3 regions of the Lactobacillus sp. M0396 genome follow, and region 3 is predicted to be linked to each of the others. Evidence: predicted binding sites of a transcription regulator. Region 3 holds the regulator's gene; each other region holds the start of a gene.
What was found. Region 3 encodes LexA, which represses DNA repair genes until DNA is damaged. Its sites were predicted from a motif close to CNAACANNTGTTNG; they were not measured.
Positions count from the first base shown of each region.

Region 1: xerS (tyrosine recombinase XerS) is a predicted target of LexA. The motif match lies at 2,838-2,851, and genes of this name have one in related genera.
Region 2: H3T43_RS08755 (ABC transporter substrate binding protein) is a predicted target of LexA. The motif match lies at 5,344-5,357, and genes of this name have one in related genera.

Region 1 covers NZ_JACFQE010000001.1:116,526-122,858, forward strand. Annotated here, with positions in the region: gene H3T43_RS00550 (LysR family transcriptional regulator) at 1-108, shown strand, start outside; gene H3T43_RS00555 (manganese-dependent inorganic pyrophosphatase) at 238-1,167, shown strand; gene H3T43_RS00560 (helix-turn-helix domain-containing protein) at 1,209-1,568, opposite strand; gene xerS (tyrosine recombinase XerS) at 2,911-3,999, shown strand; gene H3T43_RS00570 (NUDIX hydrolase N-terminal domain-containing protein) at 4,015-4,653, opposite strand; gene H3T43_RS00575 (DegV family protein) at 4,706-5,584, opposite strand; gene H3T43_RS00580 (MarR family winged helix-turn-helix transcriptional regulator) at 5,660-6,073, opposite strand.
Region 2 covers NZ_JACFQE010000008.1:34,367-40,699, reverse strand. Annotated here, with positions in the region: gene H3T43_RS08780 (ribulose-phosphate 3-epimerase) at 1-423, shown strand, start outside; gene rpiB (ribose 5-phosphate isomerase B) at 441-938, shown strand; gene H3T43_RS08770 (ABC transporter ATP-binding protein) at 1,058-1,861, opposite strand; gene H3T43_RS08765 (ABC transporter permease) at 1,839-2,753, opposite strand; gene H3T43_RS08760 (ABC transporter substrate-binding protein) at 2,787-3,755, opposite strand; gene H3T43_RS08755 (ABC transporter substrate binding protein) at 4,231-5,154, opposite strand; gene H3T43_RS08750 (hypothetical protein) at 5,709-5,990, shown strand; gene H3T43_RS08745 (aldo/keto reductase family oxidoreductase) at 6,051-6,333, opposite strand, start outside.
Region 3 covers NZ_JACFQE010000001.1:302,468-308,800, forward strand. Annotated here, with positions in the region: gene H3T43_RS01420 (ABC transporter ATP-binding protein) at 1-118, opposite strand, end outside; gene H3T43_RS01425 (ABC transporter ATP-binding protein) at 108-1,874, opposite strand; gene H3T43_RS01430 (YneF family protein) at 1,946-2,161, opposite strand; gene H3T43_RS01435 (DUF896 domain-containing protein) at 2,231-2,479, opposite strand; gene lexA (transcriptional repressor LexA) at 2,621-3,244, shown strand; gene H3T43_RS01445 (MerR family transcriptional regulator) at 3,263-3,655, opposite strand; gene H3T43_RS01450 (hypothetical protein) at 3,716-4,015, shown strand; gene H3T43_RS01455 (nucleoside phosphorylase) at 4,241-5,005, opposite strand; gene rplS (50S ribosomal protein L19) at 5,107-5,454, opposite strand; gene trmD (tRNA (guanosine(37)-N1)-methyltransferase TrmD) at 5,572-6,297, opposite strand; gene rimM (ribosome maturation factor RimM) at 6,287-6,333, opposite strand, start outside.

The sequences.
Region 1 (6,333 bases), 190 kb from region 3:
AAAGGCATTAAAAAGTTCACAATTTCACTTATTTATCGAAAGGGTAAAAAAGAAGTCCCACGTATACAAAACTTTTTGAAAGAATTTAAAAAGTTTTTGGAAGACTGATGTTGCCACATAATCTTGTAAGTTCTTTTGAAGTAAGACAAAAATTTATAATTTGTTCTGTCAAGAATAGCCTTTATTAGGTAAACTAATTATATAAGTAAAATTTTAAAAAGAAAAAGAGGAAATCTAATGGAAAAAGAATTGGTCTTTGGTCACCAAAATCCTGACACAGATGCAATTGGTACAGCGATAGCTTATTCATATTTGCAGAATAAGCTGGGTTACAACACAGAGGCGGTTGCTTTAGGCGAACCTAATGATGAAACAGCTTTTGCATTAAAGAAGTTTGGTTTTGAAGCGCCAAGAGTGATCAAAACAGCAGCAAATGAAGTTAAAGAAGTAATGCTTGTTGATCATAATGAACCACAGCAAAGTGTATCAGACATTGATCAGGTTACTGTAACTCATGTTGTTGATCACCACAGAATTATGAATTTCAACACCAGTATGCCTTTATTTTATCTTGCTGAACCGGTAGGTTGTACTAGTACAATTATGTTTGGTCTCTATAAGCATTTTAAAGTTGAAATTCCTAAGAATATTGCTGGTATTATGCTTTCTGCCATTATTTCTGACACATTATTGCTAAAATCACCAACAACTACTGATAGAGATAAAAAAGCCGTTAAAGAACTTGCCGAAATTGCTGGCGTAGATTACGAAAAATATGGCTTGGATGAATTAAAAGCTGGAACTAATATAGCAAGTAAATCAGAAGAAGAACTAATCGATTTAGATGCCAAATCATTTGAATTAAATGGCAAGAATGTACGGGTAGCTCAAATTAATGTGGTTGACTTGCCAGAAGCATTAGAACGCAAAGAAGCCTTCCTGAAAACTATGAAAGATTCAGCAAATTCAGAGGGCTATGATTTGTTTATGCTGCTTATAACTAATGTACTCGATTCAGACTCAACTGCATTAGTTATAGGTTCAAACGAAGCTTTGGCTTCGTTTGAAAAGGCATTTGGGGAAGTTAAAGATTCAGAAATCAGCTTACCTGGTGTTGTTTCAAGGAAAAAACAGGTTGTTCCACCGTTAACTGAAGCATTTAAGTAATTTAAAAAGCACGAAATAGATTTAACTATTTCGTGCTTTTTTTAATCTTTGTTAATTTCCTTGGCCAAAATAATGAATGATTTACATACTCTTTCAGCTTTGTCAGGTGACATTTTTCTAAGTTCATTAAGAACCTTCTTAATAAATACAGGAGTATTATCTTGATGATTTTCTACTTTAACTTCCTTAAAGCGGTAAGCATTCATGATAATATCTGGTGTAGTGGTATTTAAAGCTCTGGCAATTGAATCGAGCTTTTGAATACTAATGTTTTGATTTTTTGTTCTTTCCAAACGAGAAATAAAGTTAACCGATAAGTCACTTAGTTCAGCGAGATCCTCCTGGGTCAACTTTTGTTCGCGCCGCCTACGGCATATTTCTTTTCCTAAATTTATACTCATGGAATAAATTCAACCCTTTCAAAAAATAATTCCATATTCTATAATAACAGATTAATTATAGAAATAAACAATAAAACAAAAATAATAATGAATAAAACACTTGCTTTTGGCAAAATTATACTCAAACTAAATGTTTTAAACTATACCCCACATAGTATTGTAAGCTATTTTTTGGAAAAATAAAATAAAAAAGCACCAATTAATTAAACTTAAAGTGAAAAAGGAAAGAGTGGCAAATATTATATCAAAGTATGGATTCGCTTGCTAGAGGGGCAAGGAGAAAAGCGCTTAAGTGAAAAATCAAAATCCAATTGTTTTTATATATTTATCTATTATAGAAAACGCTTTTATTTATATTTTTACACTTATAACGTAAAAAGTTTAAATAAATCAAATAATATGAAGAAAATGGTTTAGTAATTATTTAATTTACAAATTTCACAAACAATAAGTATTATTTTACCTAATGTAAGATACAATTTTTAGTTCAAAAGCAAATTTATGACAATCTAAATAAAAATTAGTTTTACCAATATTACTAATATAATCTAATTAGAGATATACTTTGATGAAAATAGAGTAGTATCAGAATGTCAGAAATACTTCTTTCATTGATTTTGCTTCGTATAATATATATTATGTAAAGTAAAACAAAAAAATTGAAAGAGAGCTTATGAGATTGAGACTGCATTTGACTTAAACAAAATAATTTTACTTTGAGATTGTCACAGGTCAATTCAGAGCTCGTTAAAATCAAAATGAATGCATAATTTATCAATTGGTCATCGAGTTGCCTCTGAGTCTCATCAGAAATGACTTGAATTTTTATTAATAAAAGTGTTTTGTTAATTAATATTGAAAGTCTATAAAATTGCGTTGATATATTTTAATTAAGTTAATTAAGAATTGCTTTGATAACAGTTGAGTAATAATGGTTAAAATCTCAATTTTAAGTATAAAAAGTCTGCTCACATAATTTTTTTCAACTTCTAAACGTGCTAACTATTAAAGAATTTTATAGTTGCTTTCATTAAAACTATAATTTTAATGAAAGATATTAAAACAATAAACAAGTTTAGTTATTTTGTATTCGTTGAATGTTTTTTAGCAAAGCTGAATATGATTTTTTAGATTAATTTCAATTAAAGGCGAAATTTCAATTCAAACTTTTAAAAGATTTATCTTTAAAATACCAAAGCAGTATTTTGTTTCATTAAATGTAATTTTCGCCTTTCCCTCTCCTCTATTCCATAATAAGTATACACGACACAAACATACATTCTAGTTTTGTTTTATAATGAATTATATAACTTAATATTTGAAGCTAGGAGAAATTTATTACGTGGAAACAAAGAAATATTTAGATCTAATTGATGAAGAATTAAATAAAATGCCTGATTTTGTTAAAGAATACAATTTTGGCACAAGTCACTCTTTAGCTACATCCTATCAGTATCTAACAGAAATCAGAAGATTTTTTGACTGGCTCCGTCATGAAGGCATTTCAAAAGCTGAAAATAACAAAAGTATTGAAACTCAAACTTTAGCTCACCTGCAACGCAATGACATTATGCTTTACATTAATTATTTAGGTCATACTAAGAATAAGCAAGGCAACTTGAATTCGCCTACAACAATAAATCGGTCTATTAATGCCTTGAGATCCCTTTTTAAGTTTTTAACCATTACTGCTGATAATATAAATGGCAAACCGTACTTTGAACGCAATGTTATGCTCAAAATTGATTCTCTTAATAATACGGAAACTTTAAACTATCGAGCCCATGTTCTTGAATCGCACATGTACACAGGAAAATTAAAATACCAGTTTTTGGATTTTATTGAAAATAATTATGAATTTAAATGCAATAAACATGCTTTACCAGGATTTAAAGCAAATAAAGAACGCGATATGGCAATTATTGCTTTAATTTTAGGAACTGGAATAAGAGTTTCTGAATGTGCAGGAATTGATTTGCCAGACATTAATTTTAAAAAGGCCACATTGGACGTAACCCGCAAAGGTGGCCAACGAGACAGCGTGCCAATTGCTGAATGGACGTTGGTTTACATCAGAGAGTATAAGAAAATAAGAAAGCAACGTTATTTGGCAGTCAAAAGCGATTCAGCATTTTTCCTGACTCGCTGGCATAATAAAACACGTCGGATCACTACTAGCGCTATCGAGAAAATGGTCAATAAATATTCAGCTGCTTTTGGGCACCCCCTCACTCCTCATAAATTACGTCACACAGTGGCTTCTGAACTATATGGTGTAACCAAAGACCAAGTGTTGGTGGCTCAGCAACTGGGCCAAAAAGGAACTTCAGCAACCGATTTATATACTCATGTTGATCAAAAAAAGCAACGTGCTGCTTTAAATGAGATCTCAAAAGCAGATAAAAAGAACAGTGATCACAAACAGGCTTGATGCAGAGCCTGTTTTTTATTCAAATTTTGTTTGCCAGTTAGGATTTTGATTCGCTTCAAAACACATTTTTATTTCTGCTAAAGAATTTCGTGGCAATGACAAAGGTGGTAAATTATCGAGTTCAAAAAATGAACATTTATCAGTCTCGGTATTTTTTGAAAATTTCCCACCCAAGTCTTTACATAAAAAGATGACATTACAAACATTAATAGCTCTTTTAATTCGCTTTTTACCATAAATATTAGTTGAATGGTTATTCACTGCAATAATTTGTTCAACTTCAATTTTATGCCCAGATTCCTCTTCGGCTTCTTTTATACAATTTTCTTTAACAGTTATATTAGGTTCACACCAACCACCAGGCATTGACCATAAATTATCTGTAGTCTCTTTAACCAGTAAGATTTTTTGTTTACTAAAAATTGCAGCTCGAGTAGAAACTTTAGGTGTCTGGTACCCATCATCACTACTGAACAAGCCTTTAACAACATTTATTGATAGTCCAGTTTTTGCTGCCATCATTTCGGTAGCAATCTTTCTTACTTGTTCGTAGCGCTCCCGATCAAAACGATCATAACCATATTCTATACCGTTTTGAGCAATACTCTGTAACTCTACAGCCCATTTTGTTATTTGATCCATTTGCTTTTTCATAAATATCCTCATACTTCTGTAACAAAAAAAGCAATCTTACAAAAGGTTGCTTTTATTTAGTCAAATCGATTTTATCAATATCAATCATCCATCCAATGGCAAAAGACTTTTCTCCTAGATGCGTGGCAATAACAGGGCTAAATTTCGTAACGGAAATGTTTTGCTCTGGAAATTTTTCTGTTAAAAATGCTTTAGCTTCGTCTACCTGACTGCTGTCATTGGAGTCAATAATAAAGAGCTTGATTTTATCTTTATAAGGCAATTGATCTATTTTCTTTACCGTTAATTTTTTAATTTTGATAAAAGCTCGTTTCATAGAACGAATTTTGTCAAAAGCTACTATATTGCCGTCTTTAAAAGTAAGCAGCGGCTTGATATTTAGCATTGAGCCGATAAAAGCACCGGCATTGCTTAAGCGCCCTCCTCTACTTAAATTATTTAAATCATTAACCACGAATATTTCATCAATAGTTGAACGGATCTTTTCGAGTCGAGTTAAAATTGTATCCAGATCAAGACCATTTTTTATCATTTTGGCTGCTGCCAAAACCAAATTTCCTTGTAAGCGAACAGTCATTCTTGTATCAATTGCATGTAAATTATATTTTGGATGATTTTCAGCAATATTACATAATGTTTGATAAAAACCAGAAATCCCGCTGGAAAGTGTAATAGCAATAATGGCTTCATAACCCTTATCATTTAGGCTGTCAAAAAGACGAATTAAATCGCCAGTACTTGGTTGAGAAGTTTTAGGAAAATCTGCGCCCTCTCTCTGCATTTTAAAAAGCTGATCAGAAGTTATATCAACATTTTCCAAATACTCTTTTTTACCTATAATGATTGGAATTGAAACAACAATAATGTTATTTCTTTCTGCCTCTTGTTTTGTTATGGCACTAGTACTATCAGTAACTAAAGCAATCTTCATCTAACTTACCTTTCGCTTTTGTGTGTACAACATACAAGAATTATAGCATAAAAAAATAAGTGTTTCGACCATCAACTACAGCGAACTTGTTCTCTCTGTTTTCTGCACTAGTTTAGCAAAAGTTTGGTCAAATGCTTTTATTTCTTGCTCTGTTAAACCATGCAAAAGTGATGCTTCTATTTCTTTTAAAACGTTTCTCAGTTCAGAAATTTTTTTCAACCCCAGATCATTTAACAGAACTGTTTTGCTTGAGTCACTTTCTGACCTTCTAATTGTTACAAAACTCATGGTTTTCTTTTGCTGCAATTGTCTGCTTAATGTTGAAAGTGATATTTTTAATTTTTCAGCTAAATCTCCCATTTTTAAAGCAGTATTACCATTATGGTAAAAATAAAGCAAAATTCTGGTTTGCGAAAGATTTAACCCACACTTTTTATTTATTTCGTTTTTAATATTTCCAGCAATTGTGCTAAAAGATAAAACGTCCATTTAACTACCTTTTCTGATTAAAACAAAACATAAAAATATTTTATAAACTTAAATTTAAGCAATATTAAAAGCATGAAAATGCATAAAAAGCTAAACGAAAAGTTGTGAAACATTCATGCTTAATTGTATAGTAATATTTGTTACTATTATTTTTAGCTTATAAATATTTATACTGATAACTTTAAATCTATATTACCAGTATATCAGTTTTTTGCAATGATTTCTTTAGTTATTTCAAAAATGATTACTATATAATTAGT
Region 2 (6,333 bases), on a different contig from region 3:
TTTAGTGATTTGGGAGCAGACATTATTTATTTTTGCCCAGATGCTGAAAAGCAACCTGCAAGGACGATTGATGATATTCACGCTTTGGGTAAAAAAGCTGGAATTGCAGTAAATACGGGAACGTCTTTCACTACAGTTCAAGAACTTTTACCTAACGCAGACTATGTTTTAGTAATGACTGTTCATCCAGGATTTGCTGGACAACCATTTCAAGATTTTGTAATGCCAAAGCTGGATCAGTTTATCGCAGCAAAAGAAAAGTATGAGTTTGTCTTAGGAATTGACGGAGCAGTTTCACGAGAAAAAATTAATCAACTGTATAGAAAAGGCGTTGATAATTTTATTCTCGGAACTTCGGCACTATTTAACAAGTCAGTTTCTTATCAGGAAACAATTGCTCAAATCAGAAAGGAAAATCAGTAAAAATGGTTGCAAAGAAAATAAAAATAGCTTTTGGATCAGATCATGTCGGTTTGGAATTGAAGCCAACAATTATGGAATATGTTAAAAGTTTGGGCTATGAAGTTTATGATTTTGGGACTAAGAGTAATGAGAGAACTGATTATCCTATTTACGGGCAAAAGGTTGGTAAAGCCGTGGCTAGCGGAGACTATGATCTGGGAATTGTAATTTGTGGTACTGGTGTAGGTATTTCATTAGCAGCCAACAAAGTAAAAGGTATTCGTGCCTGCGTATGCAGTGATTGTTATTCTGCTAAACTTTCGCGAATGCACAATAACACAAATGTATTAGCATTTGGCTCCCGTGTGGTTGGTCCAGAGCTAGCCAAAATGATCGTTAAAAATTGGTTAGAAGCCAAATATATTGGTGGTCGTCATGAAAGACGGGTAGAAGAATTATCAGCAATCGAAAGTGATGATGAACAAAAGTTTGATGAATTGGAGCACTCCAAAGAATTTGATGGCAAAGAAAAATGATCATGGCAGTGTCACTTTGAAGGTTCAAGTGTAACTAAAAAATTCGAAATAATATAAGAAATGAGTCTCGAAAGGTTAGATCACCTTCGGGACTCATTTAATGTTTTTTAAATTAGATGCTATGCCAGTAAAATAGCATCATCTTCAAGCCCCGAACCAACATGCTTTTGGAATAGTTCCATCAGTTTAGGCACCGTCAAGTTTTGTTTATCTTCACCGGCCAAATCAATTGCCACACGACCTTGATGCAACATAATCAATCGATTACCGTATCGTATAGCATCTTCCATGTTGTGGGTAACCATAAAAGCTGTTAAATGCTGTTCGGATATTAACTTTTCAGTTAATTGCATGACTGTAATCGAGGTTTGCGGATCAAGAGCCGCAGTATGTTCATCCAGTAAAATCAAGTCTGGTCTCTGCAAAGTCGCCATTAGAAGCGTAATGGCTTGTCTTTGACCTCCGGAAAGAAGTCCAATTTCAGTTTCCAAACGATTTTCCAAATTTAAGTTAAGTTGTGCAAGCTGTTTTTTGAAAAATTTTCTATCCTGTTTTTTAACGCCGGGACGAAAACCGCGTCGTTGGCCTCGTTTCATCGCTAAAGCCAAATTTTCTTCAACTGTTAATCTGACCGCTGTTCCCATTTTAGGATCTTGAAATACACGACTAATATTTTTTGCTCGTTTAGTAACAGGCATTTTTGTAATATCGGTACCTTTTAAAATAATCTGACCCTCTTGAATAGGCAGTGTACCAGCAATACTATTGAGCAGGGTAGACTTACCCGCTCCGTTACTACCAATGATAGTCACAAAATCCCCGGCTTCTAAATTAAGGTCAATTCCGCGTAAAACTCGGTTTTCATTGACAGTTCCTTGTTCAAAAGTTTGATGTAAATTTTTAATCTTTAGTACTTCTGGCATTTTGCTTTCCTCCTTTAAGATTGCGTGGCAAGTGGAAATTCGGCAAAGTTAAGCACACAACTAAAACTAAAGCTGAAGCTAATTTTGCATCAGATGGTTCTACATTCATCTGGAATACCAGGGCTAAAATCAGTCTATAAATGATAGCACCTACAACTAAAGTAAGTAAACGACCGCCAATTGGCAGATTCCTGATAAGTACTTCTGCAATAATAATTGAAGCTAATCCAATAACCAGAGTACCAACACCAGAGTTAAGATCGGCAAAGCCGTTATTTTGTGCTAAAAGTCCACCTGACAGGGCAATGCATCCGTTAGAAATCATATAGCCTAAAATTTTCATTCCTTGAGTTTTGATACCATTTGCGGCACTCATTTGAGGATTGTCGCCTGTAGCTCTCATAGCTAGGCCAATTTCAGTTTTGAAAAAAACAACTAATAATAGTATAACCAAAAGTGCAATTATCAATCCCATCGCAATTACTGCATTGTTACGACTTAATCCCCAATTTTGCGCAATTGTAAAAACTGTATCTTTGCCCAACAATGAAACATTAGCAGCGTTTTGCATTACTCTGGAAGTAATGGAGTACAAGCCAGTCATTGTAATAATTCCTGCTAGTAAGGAAGGAATACGCAATTTGGTGTTCAAAATACCAGTAACTACGCCAGCAATCAAACCGCCAACAAATGCGGCAATAGTTGCTAAAACAGGATTAATTCCCTTAATAATACACATCGTTGCAACGGCTCCCCCTAACGGAAAGCTGCCTTCAGCTGTCATGTCGGCTAGATCTAATATCCGAAAAGTTAAGTAAACACCGATTGCCATTAATGACCAAAGTAATCCTTGAGAAGTAGATGAAAGTAATAACTCCCAAAATGTATTCAACATAACTATTGATTCACGCTGCCTTTCTTTAATTTACTTAGGTGCTTTAATTGAAGCAGGATCAATTCCAAGTGCCTTTGCCATTTTCTTGTTAACCACCAATTTCAAATCAGTTGCCCTTTCAACAGGCATATCTTTAGGTTTAGCTTTACCGTCTAAAATTTTAGCAGCCATTTTACCGGTTTGTTTACCAAGCGCCTCGTAATCTATTCCAATAGAAGCCAAGCCACCAGTTTTAACCTGGTCAGTTGAACCGGCTACCAGTGGGATTTTCTTTTCCTTAACAACTTTACCAATAATTGAGGAAGCAGAAGCAAATGTGTTGTCTGTTGGTACGTAAATTCCTTGTACTTTTCCAGCTAAAGTTTCAGTGACTTGCTGGACATCATTAGTAGTGTTAGCTGTCTTAATTAAAACTTTAACGCCGGCTTTTTTAAGTGCTTTGACAGCTAGATCCGCTTGAATTTTAGAATTGGCCTCACCGGCATTGTACATGATGCCAATTGCTTTAGCTTTAGGCACTATTGATAATAACAATTTTATTTGTTTATCAATTGAAACCATGTCAGTAGTTCCAGTAACATTTCTGCCAGGTTTTGCATCTGAATTTACTAATTTAGCAGCTTTTAGATCAGTCACTGCAGTTACTACAATAGGAATATCTTCAGTAGCATTTGCTACGCTTTGCGCTGCCGGCGTAGCAATTCCTAAAATTAAATCTGATTTTTCATTAACTAGTTTTTCACTCATACTTTTCAGATTGTCTTGGCTATTTTGGGCATTTTGATAATCAATTTTTAGATTCTTGCCTTCAACGTAGCCATTTTCTTTCAAGCCTTCTTTGAAACCTTTGTTAGCCTCATCTAATGAGGGATGCTGCACCACTTGCAATATACCCACATGTTTGACAGTTGCTGTACTTCCTGATTTCTTGTTGCTGCAGCCACTAAGCAGCAACAGACTAGTTAAAGCCATTCCCATAATAATTTTCTTGATTCGCATTTTCGTTCCTCCGTAATCCTGCTGACCGTAAAAAAATATCCACTTATTTCTAAGTGGATATACAAGAATTATTAGTAATAATCATTTGTGATTAGCCACTTAGAAGCTATGTGGCTAACCGCAATTAAAGGACTTTAGCCATCATAGATAAATTCAAAACTTGAGTCTGGTTTGAATTCATCTAGATGAACCCAAACCTTATCTAAAATAGCTAAAGTAATAACGGTTATTCAGTTGTGAGACTCGTATTAGATTACATTTCATAAAACTTTACCTCCAACCTTAATGAGAAGATTATAAAAAACAAAGAAGAAAAAGTCAAGAAATAATAAATTTAGCTTGTAAAAATAATAATATTTATGATCACTTAAAGCAAAGGCAAAATAAAAAGGTCACCCGTTTGAAATAAGCAACAAAGCTTTGCGCTTTCGCTATTTATTTCACTGTTCAGTGGCCTTTTTATATCAACTTAAAATTATTTAGGTGCTTTGATTGATTTAGGATCAATTCCCAGTGCTTTTGCCATGCTCTTATTAACAACTAATTTCATATCATGTGCTCTTTCAACCAGCATGTTAGCTGGCTTAGCTTTTCCAGATAAGATTTTTGCAGCCATTTTGCCAGTTTGTTCTCCTAATAGTTCGTAATCAATTCCGATTGAGGCCAAACCACCTGTTCTAACTTGATCAACGGAACTTGCTACCAGGGGAACTTTCTTTTCTTTGACTACTTTTCCAACTACAGAAGCAGCTGAATCGAAAGTATTATCGGTAGGAACGAAAATACCGTCAACTTTAGACGCAAGCGTTTCAGTTACTTGCTGGACATCATTAGTTGTATTTGCGGTTTTAATCAAAACTTTCACTCCTGCTTTTTTCAGTGCAGCTGTTGCTAAATCGGCCTGTATTTTAGAGTTTGATTCACCAGCGTTGTACATGATACCGATAGTTTTAGCCTTCGGAACAATTGACAGGAGCAGTTTGATCTGGCGTTTAATTGAAACCATATCTGTTGTTCCCGTAATGTTTCTGCCAGGTTTAGCATCTGAATCAACTAGCTTAGCCGCTTTCAAGTCAGTTACAGCAGTAACAACAGTTGGTATTTTTTGGGTCGCATTAGCAACGCTCTGTGCAGCCGGAGTGGCAATACCCAAAATCAAATCTGATTTTTCATTAACCAGTTTTTCACTCATACTTTTCAGATTGTCTTGATTGTTTTGTGCATTCTGGTAGTCAATTTTAAGATTTTTACCCTCAACAAAACCACTTTCTTTTAGTCCCTTTTTAAAACCTTTGTATGCCTTATCTAAAGAAGGGTGCTGCACTACTTGTAAGATACCAACATGTTTAACCTCAGGCACCTTGCTGGCTTTTTTGCTGCTGCACCCTCCCAGTGCCATTAATCCGACAATACTAATTCCTGTGATCAATTTCTTGAAATGCATTTTCTGCCTCCATAAAAAATACCCACTTATTTCTAAGCGGGTACACAAAAATTTTTATTGCCAAAAACGATTGAATGTGGTCAGCCACTTAGAAAGCTATGTGGCTAACCAAACTAAAAGAGTCTTAGCCATCATAGATAAATTCAAACTTGTGTTTAGTTTGAATCCACCTAGATGAACCCAAACTCTTATCTATAGTAGCTAAGATAATAACGATTATTTAGTTGATTTTCTTTTTGACTAAATTGAATCATTACCCTTACCTCCAACTTCAATAACCGAATTATAAAAAAATAAAAAATTAAAGTCAAGGCTTAATTTAATTTTATTGTTGATGAAAGATATTCCGCTAATTTCTGAAACTAGTTTTGCTATCAGTCCCAAGTTAGCAAATGAAATTAATGATATTTAACGTCAAATAATTTAACTCAATTGTCAATCTTTTTAGGAATGATAGGTGTAGTATAATTAAATTGACAGTCATTCTTAAGTAAGAGGAGGAAAAGCCGATGACACGATTGCAAAAAATGGTATTAAAGCCAAAAGAGCAGTTAGTGACACAGCTTTTTTTGTCACTAAAATTAAAGCAGAATTTAACCAGTCTTTCTTATAGTACTCATGATTTAATAAATGCCATGAAAGAAGATGTCCGTGCTCCCTTAAGTGATCAGCAATTAGTAGAAATTTTTGCAGCGCATGATGTGACTTTAAGTCGACGAGTGATTGCTAAATACCGTAAAAAACTCAATATACCTAATAGTTACAGTAGAAAATCCAAGTCAATTGATTAATATTGGCAAAAAAAATCCTAACGTAAAATTGCGTTAGGATTTTTGTGTTATCAGCTAATTTTAAGGCAAATCATTACCAGCAGCTAGATAAATGTCATACCATTCCTGAGCAGTAAGTGAAATATCTGCTCCCTTGGCACTGTCGATGATATGAGCTGGTGTCATCGTACCGATAATAACTTGTGTATTTGCCGGATGCCTTAAAATCCATGCAGCAGCAACAGCATTTTTAGAAACACCTTTTTGCTCAGCTACTTTTTGCAAGGCATCATTAACCTCCGGAAACTTAGGATTTCCAATGAAATTGCCTTCAATTTGACCGTATTGGAAAGGTGACCATGCC
Region 3 (6,333 bases):
TGATCATTTCATTTTTAAAATGCATCACAAAACGCAGCAAGCGCTTAAAAATGCTAAGTTGCTCTTTTACAGGAATTTCTTGAGACCAGACTGATTGGAATGAATTTTCATCGTCCATTGGAGTCACCTACCTTGTCTTCTAATTCTTGTCTTTGCCACATATCAGCATACCAACCATTTAATTTCAGCAGCTGGTCATGAGTTCCTCGTTCAACAATCCGACCATTTTTTAGGACTAAAATTAAATCAGCATTCATTACCGATGTAAGTCTATGCGTAGCAATTAATGTTGTTTTTCCCTTACGTTCCTTTCTTAGAGAGCGTAAAATAGCCATTTCAGTCCTGGCATCTACTGCTGACAATGCATCATCTAAAACTAAGATTTGGCTTTGTTTAAGTAGCGCTCTGGCAATAGACATACGTTGTTTTTGTCCTCCGGAAAGTGAAACGCCATTTTCACCCACCAAAGTATTGTAACCACCTGGCATCTGTAAAATATCATTGTGCAGATCACTTTTCTTTGCTGCAGAAACAATAGCACTTTCATTACTGTCTGCTTTTGAAAAAGCGATATTCTTTTGGATACTGGTTGAAAATAGGTAATTGTCTTGAGGTACATATGATATTTGGCGTAATAAAACATTAAGGGGAATCTCTCTGATATCATGTCCATTTAACGTAATGTGACCATCATACTTATCAAATTCCCTAAGTAAAAGCTGTATTATAGTAGTTTTACCAGCTCCTACTTTACCCACAAGACCCAGAGTTTGACCTGTTTTTAACGTAAAGTCGATATTATTCAGCACTTGAACTTTCGGTTCATCTGGATATGCAAAATATTTAACATGATAAATAAGATCGCCCGCTATATCTTTGGCAGATAATTTTTGATCAGCATATTTATCCGTAATTTCAGACTTTTCTTCCAGCAGCTTTTCAATACGATCGTAACTTGCGCTTCCACGCTCTAAAATATTAAAAAGATATCCGATGGCAAACATAGGCCAGACCATATTACCAATGTATGCAATAAACGAAACTAACTGGCCAATAGTGAGTGCTTTGTTAAAAACAAGCATCCCACCGTAAATAATAGTTATTGTATATGTCAAACCAATAAGCAATGTGCCTAAAGGATCAAACATAGAGTCCCATTTAAAAACTTTTTTATTGATTTTAATAGTGTCATCTATCATTTGGTCAAAAGCAGCAGTATCTTCTTTACCCTGACCAAATGTTTTCAAAACCTTGATACCTGAAACTGATTCCTGAGTTTTATTGTTTAACCTGGAAAAAGCTGCTTGGGACTTATCAAATGCATCATGTAGCCTGTCTCCTAATTTCCATGCTCCCCAAGCCAAAAATGGTAACGGCAAAAGAGCCACAAGTGTTAAACGCCAATCAACAAAAGCAATCATGGCCACCATGGTAGATACACTCATTATTAGTGAGTCAACGAGTGTTAAAACGCCTTCACCGGCAACTTCCTGAACGGCCGAAACATCATTTGTAGCGTGAGCCATCAAATCACCTGTTCTGTGACGTTGATAAAAAGTGCGATCCATAGCCATGAAATGACGGAATAGTTTCGATCTTAACTGTAGTTCCAGTTCTGCTGCACCACCCCAAATCTGACTACGCCAAAAATAGCGAAAGCCATACAGCAACAGGGCTGCTAAAACAATTGCCAAAATTAGAAGACCATATTCTTGCCAACTAATATGTCCTTCATCTAATTGATCAGCCATTAGACCTAAGATTCTCGGTGGCACCAAGTTCACAACTGAAGTAAGTGCCAAAAACGTAATACCAATTAGGTAACGCTTTTTTTCTTTTTTAAAAAACCAACCTAATTTAAAAAATATACCCATTATTCACCTAAAAATTCAGTAAAAAAGCGGAGAGTTTATTCTCCGCCACACTATTTCAATCTAGTAAGTTTTTATTTTTGGTGCTTCATCATGTTCATCACTTGGTTTACCTTCTTAGCTGAAGGCTTTTGGCCCATTTGAGACATCATGGCAACAATCATATCTTCACTGATTGGCGGATTATCCTTAAAATATTTTTTCATATATGCTCTTGCACCATAAAAGCCTCCTACAAGTCCTAATATTAATGCTATAACAATCAGAAAAATCGCTAATCCTAAGTTCATAAAATAATCACCTCAATTTGTCCAATAGGTATATCTTACCTAAAAATACAGTAAAATTAAAGATCAAAGTTAATCTTTTCTTAAACCTTTTTTTCTTTGAGCTTTTTTCGCTTTTTCAGAAGTAATTTCTTTGCCATTTTTATCAATTATCACTAAATTCTCTACATCTTGTTTAAAGCCTGCTCTGAAGTTCTTAATAAATTCCTGATGTAATTTCTTTCGTTCTATTTCCTCGCCTTCTGTTAGTCCAACAGATTCCTTTTTATGATAAAGTTCATTTATTCGATTTATTAGTTTTTTCTCAAGATCTTCATTCATTTTTAGCACCTCTCTTAAAAAAGTCTACATTATTATTTGTAATAAAAAAAGTTTAAAATTTTCAGAACGCTTGTTTGTACTATACCAAATTATCTGCTAGAATTAAAAGTATTAAAGACGTTTATAATACTGGAGATAACTATGACTACAAAACAAAACAATAAGCAGTTACAAATTTTACGCTATATATATGAAACGGTTGAAGACAGGGGCTTTCCTCCAACTGTGCGTGAAATATGTCATGCTGTAGATTTATCTTCCACTTCTACTGTACACGGCCATTTATCAAGGCTTGAAAACAAGGGCTTAATAATAAAGGATGCTACAAAACCAAGAGCATTAGAAATAACCGATGAAGGGAAAAAAGCAATTGGCGTCCAACCAAAAGAAATTCCAGTTGTTGGTGATGTGACTGCTGGTCAACCTATTTTAGCTGTTGAAGACATAGAAGACTATTTCCCTTTGCCTCCTGATTTAGCAAACGATGCTGGCGATCTCTTTATGTTGAGAGTACATGGAGAAAGTATGATTAATGCTGGTATTTTAAACGGAGATAATGTAATTGTCCGCAAACAATCTTCAGCTATTAACGGTGAAATTGTAGTAGCAATGACAGATGAAAATGAAGCAACTGTAAAACGATTTTACAAGGAAAAAGGTCACTATCGTTTACAGCCTGAAAATGATACGATGGCACCGATCATATTGTCAAGCGTCCACATTTTAGGTAAAGTAGTTGGACTGTACCGTAACACTATTATTTAACAAAAGAACTTTATAGCATTATTGGGATAAATAAAAATTATTTTTTACGAGTTTCAATAATGCTTTTTTCTCCATAGTTTCTTTTACTTCTTCCAGGACTTTTTCCTGCATTTTTAATTTGTTTATTTTTGCATTTATAACAGCGATTTTATCCTTAATTAACTTTAAGTTCTGTTTACGCTGCTTTTCAGTACTACACGATTCATCGTGTAGTTTTTTTATGTCCTTTATTTCTTGAAGCGAAAAACCTAAGTCTTGGAACTCTTTAATTGCTTCAAAAATATCAGTTTCGTCTTCAGTAAACCAATAGTTTCTTCCCTTACGACCAGGATTTAATAAGCTTAAGTAGATATAATGTCTAACTGTATCACGTGTAGTATTTTCCTTTTGAATAAATTCTTTCAAATACATAATTATCTCCTTGACGTAGGGTCGACCCCAGATGATTAAATTTTAGCAGGAGGTATAAAAATGTCATATCTAACAATCTCTTTAACTATTATATATGGTGTTCTTATGACTAGCGCCAGCTTTTCATCTTTTACTAGTTTGCCAATTTGGCTAATCATGATCAACGTCTTGTCCGCATTAGGCATTATTGCCGGAAGTTTTCTAAAAAAACCACTTTTAACTACTATATTTCTAGTAGCAGTTTTGCTTACCGCTCTAGCAAACGGAATTTTTCTTTACGGACAAATCACTTGGTCTCACTGGTTTATCAGACTAATTTTGACTATTATTTTGATTTGCTTGAACTTTAAGTATTTTTAGATATTTACCTAGCAAAATTCCTGTTAGTAGTCAAACGTAACGTCTCAAAATACTGTCATTATGGCAAGAAATTGACTTTCCACAACTAATGCTTTAAATCAATTCACAATCTTTACATTGATTTTATACTTAAAAATGCTATTTCTAAAGCTTTTATGTTATTTGCTTGTGAATAATAACGCTGTTTCACTTTGGTTCCACGGAAGTATTTTTTCACAAACTTGGTTAAATTTTACTAATGATATTGGCAGCTAAATTAATTGCTGCTTCATGAGCATCCCTGCCCCAGCCTCTTTCTTCATGCTTTTCTACATCTTTAAGAGAATCTGCTGTAAATAATATTTGTGCAAAGTCGACTCCTCTAAATTGTGCACAAGCAGCGAGTGCCGCACATTCCATTTCAACACATGAGGCGCCCAATGCTTTAGCCTGTTTTACTTTCTTGGCAGTTTCCCTAAAAAAACCATCAGTAGTCCACGTAGTTACTTCTTTAACCGTAAATCCATTTTCGTTCATTAGCTTCTTTGTTTTGTCTAAAAATGCGGATTCTAACATGACAAATGTCTCTGGATTTAAATAATGAAATGACGTACCTTCGTCTCTTATGGCTTTTATAGGCACGAGAAAATAATTTTCCGGTAAATCAACCAAACAACCTGCTGAGCCAACTGCTAAAATCTGTTTAACACCGTAGCCTATTAACCAATCTAACAGTTGCACAGCGGCCGCGGCCCCCATTTTAGCCTGACAAAGGGTAAACTTTGCTCCATCTAAATCAACTTCATAAATGGGAGTTTTTCCTTCAAAACATTCAAAAAATCCCACTTGTTTATGAGGACGACCAACTAAAAATTTGTTGATTGCAGCTGTAGTTAAAAATGCAAACAGCAATTTAGGTTGAAAATGAAAGTGATTAATTTCTTTTTCGTGCTCTGGTTCTAGAACTGCTTTTGGACTAGTATCAAAATTTAATAAAAATGGTTCATTCATAATTCTACCCTCCATAAAAAATATTTTGCTGAAGATTTTAACATAAACAAAAAAGAGAATCATCCCTTTACGGAATGATTCTCCTTTACTTAAGCGTTAATTTAACGACGCTTTTCTGCAATTCTAGCAGACTTGCCGTGACGATCACGTAAGTAGTAAAGTTTAGCACGACGTACACGCCCGTGACGTAATACTTCAACCTTGGCAACACGTGGATCGTTTACTGGAAAAGTACGTTCAACACCAACACCAGATGCCATCTTACGTACAGTATAGCTGGCACCAATTCCAGTGCCCTTACGCTTAATAACAACGCCTTCAAACATCTGAATACGTTCATGTGAACCTTCGACAACACGCACGTGGACACGAACTGTGTCTCCTGCACGGAAGTCAGGAATATCGTCACGTAATTGTTCTTTAGTTAATTCTTGAATTAATGGATCCATTTTTATTTTCTCCTTCTCCGGCATTCATTCACGTCATTCACGTCAGCGGAACACCCCTAACTATTAGTGCAAAAATAAATTACACCTCAATTATATTAGCAAAAATAGCAATTAAAATCAAGTTTGATCTTTTTCCTGCTCTATTTCCGTCAACATTCTCTTTTCTTCTTTACTTAAATTATAATTTTCAAGTAAATCCGGTCTGTACAAGTAGGTTGCCCGCAAAGCTTCCTTATGACGCCACTCATCAATCTTTTGGTGATTTCCAGATGTTAATACTTCAGGTACTTTCTTTCCTTCAAAATCTTCTGGTCTGGTATATTGTGGATATTCCAGCAAACCACGAGTGAAACTCTCCTCTACTGGTGAGGCAATATTTCCCAAAACACCCGGAATCAATCTAACAGTAGCATCAATCATACTCATTGCAGGTAATTCACCACCAGTTAAGACATAATCACCAATTGAAACTGTTTCATCTGCCAAATCATAGATGCGCTGATCAAAGCCTTCATAATGACCACAAATAAATGTAAGGTTCTCTTCTTTAGACCATTCTTGTGCTATTTTTTGATTAAAAGTTTTGCCTTGTGGTGCAGTAATAATTACTTTGCCCTTATTTGCGATCGAATCAAGTGCTTTTTTGATCGGCATAATTTGCAAGACCATGCCTGCTCCGCCACCATAAGGACTGTCATCAACGTGATGATGAATATCCGTGGTAAAATCACGAAAATTGACTAAATTGAGTTGCCATCTGCCATCTTCAAGACCTCTTCCAAGCATTGAAGTTGTCAATGGTGTAAACATATCGGGAAAAAGCGTCAATACGTTAATCTTCATTGCGTAATCCTTCCAAAAGTTCTACAAAAACTTTTT